2 regions of the Pseudonocardia nematodicida genome follow, and region 1 is predicted to be linked to the other one. Evidence: predicted binding sites of a transcription regulator. Region 1 holds the regulator's gene; the other holds the start of a gene.
What was found. The regulator LexA, encoded in region 1, represses DNA repair genes until DNA is damaged. The targets are predictions, from matches to a motif close to CGAACACGTGTTCG.
Positions count from the first base shown of each region.

Region 2: WIS52_RS22395 (CoA transferase subunit A) is a predicted target of LexA. The motif match lies at 2,461-2,474, and genes of this name have one in related genera.

Region 1 covers NZ_JBEDNQ010000012.1:205,660-209,515, reverse strand. Annotated here, with positions in the region: gene hflX (GTPase HflX) at 1-788, shown strand, start outside; gene WIS52_RS26175 (hypothetical protein) at 902-1,966, shown strand; gene lexA (transcriptional repressor LexA) at 2,051-2,782, opposite strand; gene WIS52_RS26165 (hypothetical protein) at 3,252-3,440, shown strand.
Region 2 covers NZ_JBEDNQ010000010.1:25,470-29,325, reverse strand. Annotated here, with positions in the region: gene WIS52_RS22405 (cytochrome P450 family protein) at 1-985, shown strand, start outside; gene WIS52_RS22400 (3-oxoacid CoA-transferase subunit B) at 1,029-1,655, opposite strand; gene WIS52_RS22395 (CoA transferase subunit A) at 1,655-2,416, opposite strand; gene WIS52_RS22390 (ABC transporter ATP-binding protein) at 2,554-3,690, opposite strand; gene WIS52_RS22385 (alpha-amylase family protein) at 3,740-3,856, opposite strand, start outside.

The sequences.
Region 1 (3,856 bases):
GCCAGGTCCGGGAGACCCAGCGCGGCAACCGCAAGCGATACGAGGTGCCCTCGGTCGCCATCGTCGGCTACACCAACGCGGGCAAGTCCAGCCTGCTCAACGCCCTGACCGACGCCGGTGTGCTGGTCGAGGACGCGCTGTTCGCCACCCTCGACCCGACGACCCGCAAGGCGGAGACCCCGGACGGGCGGGCCTACACCCTCACCGACACCGTCGGTTTCGTGCGGCACCTGCCGCACCAGCTGGTGGAGGCGTTCCGGTCGACCCTGGAGGAGGCCGCGGACGCGGACCTGCTCGTGCACGTCGTGGACGGGTCCGACCCGCTGCCCGCCGACCAGGTGGCCGCCGTCCGGCAGGTGCTCGTCGAGATCGGCGAGGAGCGCGGCGACACCATGCCGCCCGAGCTGCTCGTGATCAACAAGACGGATGCGGCCGGGGACCTCGCGCTCGCCCGGCTGCGGCACGCCCAACCCGAGGCGGTGTTCGTGTCCGCGCACCGCGGGGACGGCATCGAGAAGCTCCGCGAGCGCATCGCCGAGCGGCTGCCGCGGCCCGAGTACGAGGTCGACCTGCTGCTGCCCTACACCGAGGGCGCGCTCGTGGCGCGGTTGCACGACGAGGGCGACGTCCTGGCCGAGGAGCACACGCCCGAGGGCACCCGGCTGCGCGCCCGGGTCGGGCCGGACCTCGGATCCGCGGTGCTGTCCTACGCCGTCGCCGGGGACGCGGCACGGACCGGGGGGTCCGCGGCTGATCCGGAACTCCCGGCGACGGCGGCGGGTCGCTGAGTCCTGCACGTCCGGGCGGACCGTCAGGACGCGACGCCTGGTCAGAGGGTGCGCCCGGACCTGCCGGTCGTCGGCTCGCGCGGGCCGCGGTGATCGCCGCGGTGGTGGGTGCGGTGGTCCTGTCGACGGCCGGCGCATCCCGGACCGCGTCGGCCGGCCCAACCCCCGCCGGCGGCGAGACCCTCGCCGAGCCGCAACCGGTGTGCACCGTCGACGACCCGCGCCTCGCCGAACTGTCCGGCCTGGTCACCGAGGGCCCGCCCGGCGCCTCGCCGACGCGCTACCACGCGATCGACGACGGCGGCGGGGACACCGCGCGCGCCTTCGCCCTGGACCCGGCGACCTGCGCCGTCACCGGGGAACGGAGCGCGCCGGTCGACGTCGTCGACGTGGAGGACCTCGGGATGTCGCCGGACGGCGCGCTGTGGCTGGCCGACGTCGGCGACAACACCGCCCGCCGCGACGCGGTCCGGCTGGTGGTGCTGCCCCCGGACGGACCGGCCCGGGTGCACGACCTGACCTACCCGGACGGGCCCCGGGACGCCGAGGCCCTGCTGGTCGCCGACGACGGGACCCCGCTGCTGGTGGACAAGACCGCCGGTGCGGCCGGCGTGTACCGGCCGGCCCGCCCGCTCGAGGCCGACGGGCCGGTCCCGCTCGAACGGGTCGCCGAGGTCGTGCTGCCGTACTCCGCGACCCGCGGCGGGCCGCTGGGTCCCGCCGGCGCGCGCACGATCACCGGTGGCGCCGTCGCACCGCCCGGGGCGACCGCGCGGGCCGCCGCGTTGCGCACCTACACCGATGCCTGGCTGTTCCCGCTGCCCGCCGACCGGCCGCTCACCGGCGACGTGCTGGTCGAGGCCCTGCGCGGGGCGCCGATGCCGGTGCCGTTGCCGGACGAGCCGCAAGGGGAGGCGGTCGCCCTCGACGGCGCCGGAACGCTGCACTCGGGCACCGAGGCCCGCGGGATGTCTCCGGCCGGCGTGCGCGCGGTCCCCGGTGCGGTGACCGCGGCGACCGCACCGGCGGCGCCGGTCGTCGCGCAACCCGCCGAGGTCCCGGACGTGCCACGCGCCTACCCGTCGTGGCTGCCGGCGGTCGCCGGCGCCGGTGTCCTCGGTGTGGCACTGCTGGCCGGGATCGGCGCGATGATCGTGCACGGGAGGCGGCGGAGCTGAGCCGGCGACGGCCGCCCCGTCGCCGGACCACGCTCCGGGCCGCGCCCGCCGGGATCGTTCTCGGCGGGCCCGGTCCGGAACGGCTCAGAGCCGGCGCATGACCGCCACGACCCGGCCGAGGATCGACGCCTCGTCGCCCGGGATCGGGTCGTAGGCGTCGTTGGCCGGCATCAGCCAGATGTGCCCGTCCTTGCGGCGGAACGTCTTCACGGTGGCCTCGCCGTCGATCATCGCGGCGACCACCTCACCCTGCTCCGCGACCGGCTGCTGGCGGACGACGACCCAGTCCCCGTCGGTGATCGCGGCGTCGACCATCGAGTCGCCCTTGACGTTGAGCAGGAACAACGTGCCCTCGCCGACGATCTCGCGCGGCAGCGGGAACACGTCCTGCACGGCCTGCTCGGCGAGAATCGGTCCACCGGCGGCGATGTCGCCGATCAGTGGCACGAACGCCGGTGCCGGGCGGTCCGGGCCGCCCGTCGCGTCGGTGTCGGCGCCGTCGGTGCCCGCGACCTGTTCCGGGCTGCGCACGTCCACCGCGCGGGTCCGGTTCGGGTCCCGCCGCAGCAGGCCCTTGCGCTCCAGGGTCCGCAGCTGGTGGTGCACCGACGAGGTGGACGTCAGACCGACGGCGTCGCCGATCTCGCGCACACTCGGCGGGTACCCGTAGCGGTCCACCCATTCCCGGATCACCGCCAGTACCTTCCGCTGCCGCGGGGTCAGGCCCCGCGTGTCGGCCGCGGGGTCGGGGAACTCCCGAACCTTCGCGGAACCCGGCCCGGCGGGCGTGCCGCCTCCGGACTCGTCCGCTGCCATCGCATTCGCCTCCTCGGGGTCTACCGATACGCACCCTAGCCGCCGCGACGCCGTCCGCCAAACATGCGTTCGATGTCGCCCCCTGGCGTGTCGTGGATTCCCCCGGCCGGTGGTGGTACAACATCGCACAGGCGTTCGATCGAACATGAATTCGATCGAACGCGGTGGACCGGCCACCGGGGCCGGCTCCGTGATTCAGGGAGGTGGCGTCATGGCGACGACGACGGTGCAGGCCCGGCCGGGCGGTACGACCGGAGCCCGCGAGCGCGCACCCCTCCCCGCGTCGCCGGACCGACCGAGGCGGCCGCGGCGTGCCGTGGACGGCGTGGTCCCCGCGCCGCCGCAGCGTGCGGGGCGGCCGCGTGATGTCGCGGACGGTGCGACCCCGTCGCGGCGGCCGGGTCCCGGTCGTGGCACCCGGCGACCGCTCGTGGCGCCCCGTGCGCCGGGTGCCACGTGGTGCGGCGGGATGCCGCGCGCGCGTCGGTCGCTGGGTGGTCACGGGGTGTCCGGTGGCGCGGAGCGGGTCGTCCGGGCCGTCGGGGTGGTGCTGGCCTCCGCGGCCGCGGTCGTCGGCCTGGGGCTGCTCGCCGAGAACGCCGCCCTGGCGAACGCGACTCCCGACGGGGCCGGCGTACCGGTGGTCGCCGTCCGCTGAGGGGCGTGGTGCGCCGCCGTGACCTGCGCGGACGCCGTTCTTGTCGGTGCACGGTGCTACACAGGTCGCACGTGCGTTCGACCGGCCTCGGGGAAGGGCCGGAGCGGGCGCACGGGGCACGCGGTCGGGTGTGGCCGGGTGCCGTGGACCCGGCGACGGCAGGAGGAGTCAATGCCAGAGCTCGATGTGCGGGAGACGGAGCAGGTCCGGCGGCGCCGGGAGGTGCACGCCGGTAGGGCCGGGCGTCGGCGCGTGCGGCGTCGGGTGCCGGGCGTCGTGTCCGGGGCGGTACCGGAGGTCCTGCCACGGGCCGTCCTCGACGGAGGGCCGTCGCGCCGGGGCGCCGGCCCGGTTCTCGCGGAGCCGGCCGGATGTGGTGTCGGGTCCGCGTTGCGCACCCCGCCGGGGTTGTCACT
Region 2 (3,856 bases), on a different contig from region 1:
CGCGGACTCCCCGGCCGCGCCGACGCCGATGATGATCCTGATGGACCCGCCGGACCACACCCGGCTGCGGAAGCTGGTGAGCCGCTCGTTCACCGTGCGCCGGGTGGCCGACCTGGAGCCGAGGATCACCGAGACCACCGACGAGCTGCTGGCCGCGATGCCCGCCGAGGGCACCGTCGAGCTGATGCGGGAGTTCGGCTTCCTCGTCCCGACGTTCACCATCTGCGAGCTGCTCGGGGTCCCCGCGGAGGACCGCGAGATGTTCGGGACCTGGTCGTCGACGCTGGTCGACGACTCGCCCGGCGAGGACAAGGGCGCCGTGATGGGCAAGCTGAACGGCTACCTGTCCGAGCTGATCGCGCGCAAGCGGGTGGAGCCGGACGACGCGCTGCTGTCGTCGCTGATCGCCGTCCAGGAGGAGGACGGGGACCGGCTCTCCGACGACGAGCTCGTCGCGATGGCGTTCCTGCTGCTGCTCGCCGGGCACGAGACCACCGTCAACCTGATCGGCAACGGCACGCTGGCCCTGCTCACCCATCCCGAGCAGCGCGCGCTGCTCGACGCCGACCCGTCGCTGATCACCTCGGCGGTGGACGAGTTCCTGCGGTTCTCCTCGCCGGTCTCGCAGACCCCGATGCGGTTCACCGCCGAGGAGGTCACCTACTCCGGCGTGACGATCCCGGCCGGCCAGATGGTCTTCTTCAGCCTGGCGTCGGCCAACCGCGACCCGGACTGGATCTCCGACGCCGACCGGCTCGACATCACCCGCGACGCCCCGGGCGGGATGTTCTTCGGCCACGGCATCCACTTCTGCCTGGGCGCCCAGCTCGCCCGCCTGGAGGCCAGGGTGGCGATCGGGCGGCTGTTCGCGCAGCGCCCGGACCTGGCGCTCGCCGTCGACCCGTCCGAACTGACCTACCGGGAGTCCACCCTGGTCCGCGGCCTGACGAGCCTGCCCGTGAAGATGGGCGCTTCGCGCCTGTGAGTACTTTTCGGGGCCCTGGCCACGAAAAGTACTCACAGGCGCGTCAGCGCAGTGCGGCTCCGGTCTTCTCGCGGACCTCGTCCTCCGCGACGCCGGGGGCGGTCTCGACCAGCCGCAGGCCGTCCGGGGTCACGTCGATCACGGCGAGGTCGGTGACGATCTTCGTGACACAGCCCAGGCCGGTGATCGGCAGCGAGCACCTCTCGACGATCTTCGGGGACCCGTCCTTGGAGACGTGGTCCATCATCACGACGACCTTGCGCGCGCCGTGCACGAGATCCATCGCCCCGCCCATGCCCTTGATCATCTTGCCGGGCACGGCCCAGTTCGCGAGGTCGCCGTTGGTCGCGACCTCCATGCCGCCGAGCACGGCGACGTCGAGCTTCCCGGCGCGGATCTGGCCGAAGCTCTCCGACGAGCCGAAGTAGGCGGCGCCGGGCAGGACGGTCACCGTCTCCTTGCCGGCGTTGATCAGGTCGGGGTCGACCTCGTCGTCGGCCGGGTAGGGGCCGACGCCGAGGATGCCGTTCTCCGAGTGCAGGATCACCGTCCGGCCGGCCGGGATGTGCCCGGGGACCAGGGTCGGCATGCCGATGCCGAGGTTGACGTAGGAGCCGTCGGGCAGCTCGTCGGCGACCCGGGCCGCCATCTCGTCGCGCGTGCGGGCCATCAGCCGCCTGCCTTTCGATCCGAGACGGTCCGGAACTCGACCGGCTTCTCGACGCCGGGTACGTGCAGCACCCGCTGGACGTGGATGCCGGGGGTGTGCACCTCGTCGGGGTCGAGCTCGCCGGGCTCGACCAGGTGCTCGACCTGGGCGATCGTGACCCGGCCGGCCGCGGCGCAGTCCGGGTTGAAGTTCCGGGCGGCGCGGCGGTAGACGAGGTTGCCGTGCCGGTCGCCCTTCCAGGCGTGCACCAGCCCGAAGTCCGGGGTCAGCGCGCGCTCGAGGACGTAGGACACGCCGTCGAACTCGCGGACCTCCTTCTCGGGGGACATCACCGCGACCGAGCCGTCCGCGGCGTAGCGCCAGGGCAGGCCGCCGTCGGCGACCAGGGTGCCGACGCCGGCCGGGGTGTAGAACGCGGGGATCCCCGCGCCGCCGGCGCGCAGCCGCTCCGCGAGCGTGCCCTGCGGGGTCAGCTCCAGCTCCAGCTCGCCGGCCAGGTACTGGCGCGCGAACTCCTTGTTGTTGCCGACGTAGGAGCCGATCGTCCGCCGGATCCGCCCGGCCGCGAGCAGGGTGCCGAGGCCGAAGCCGTCGACGCCCAGGTTGTTCGAGATCGTCTCCAGGTCGGTCGCGCCCTGCTCGAGCAGCGCGGCGATCAGCACCGTCGGGACCCCCGACATACCGAACCCGCCGACCGCGAGCGACGCGCCGTCGCCGATGTCGGCGACCGCCTCCGCGGCGGATGACACCACCTTGTCCATCACGCACCTCCGTCGGCGCCGACAGTACCGTTCGGTTCGCACGACGGACAACTGTTCGCTGAGCGAACGGATGCGTCGAGGCCGGTTCGAGCGCGCGCCGACCGGATGCGGTGCGGGAACGACGCCGGGGTGCGGGGTCAGTCGGTGAGGCGCGCTCCGGTGGCGGTGTCGAACAGGTGGATGCGGTCCGGGGACACCGGCGCGATCTGGATCGTCTCGCCCACCCGGGGCGAGACCCCGGACCCGGTGCGCAGCACGACGCGCTGGGTCCCCCCGTCGTCGCCGAGGGCGCCGCCGTCGACCTCGTGGCTGAAGCCGTCGTCGGGGGCGCGGTGCGGGATCCGGCCGTAGACGTAGGAGTCCGAGCCGAGCTCCTCGCACAGCTCCACGGTCAGCGGGATCGCCGGCCCGTCCACCGGGCGCAGGTGCTCCGGCCGGATCCCGACGGTGATCTCCGCTCCGCTGCTGCGCCCGAGCCCGCGCGGCACGGGCAGCGTGTACCCGGCGACGGTGACCCCGTCGGAGGTGAGCCGGCTGACGTGCAGGTTCATCGACGGTGACCCGATGAACCCGGCGACGAACGCGTTCGCCGGCCGGGTGTAGAGCTCGCGCGGCGACGCGCACTGCTGCAGGACGCCGTCGCGCAGCACCGCGACCCGGGTCCCCATCGTCATCGCCTCGACCTGGTCGTGGGTGACGTAGACCGTCGTGGTGCCCAGCCGCTGCTGCAGCGCGGTGATGCTGGCGCGGGTCTCCACCCGGAGCTTGGCGTCCAGGTTGGACAGCGGTTCGTCCATCAGGAACACCGAGGGCTCGCGGACGATCGCCCGGCCCATCGCCACCCGCTGGCGCTGCCCGCCGGACAGCGCCCTGGGCCGGCGCTCCAGGTACGGGGTGAGGTCGAGGAGCTGCGCGGCGGTCTCGACCTTCGACCGGATCTCGGCCTTGGGTGCGCCCTGGATCTTCAGCGCGAAGCCCATGTTCTGGGCCACGGTCATGTGCGGGTAGAGGGCGTAGTTCTGGAACACCATCGCGATGTCCCGGTCCTTCGGGGCCAGGTCGGTGACGTCCCGGTCGCCGATCCGGATCCCGCCCTCGTCGACGTCCTCCAGTCCGGCCAGCATCCGCAGCGCCGTCGACTTCCCCGACCCGGACGGCCCGACCATCACCAGGAACTCGCCGTCCGGGATCTCCAGTTCCAGGGTGTCCACCGCGCGCACGGGTGGCGAGCCCGGGTACACACGGGACGCGGACTCGTAGACGACCTCGGCCATGGGATGTCCCTTCTCGACGGTGAGCGGGGTGAGCGGGTGGTGGAGCGGGTCAGGTCGCGGCGACGAGGACCTCGAACACGTCGAGCGCCGGCAGCGCCACGGTGGTGTGGCCGTCCCCGTCGAGCGTGGTCTCCAGCGGTCCGGAGTCCACCAGGGACCGGACCGA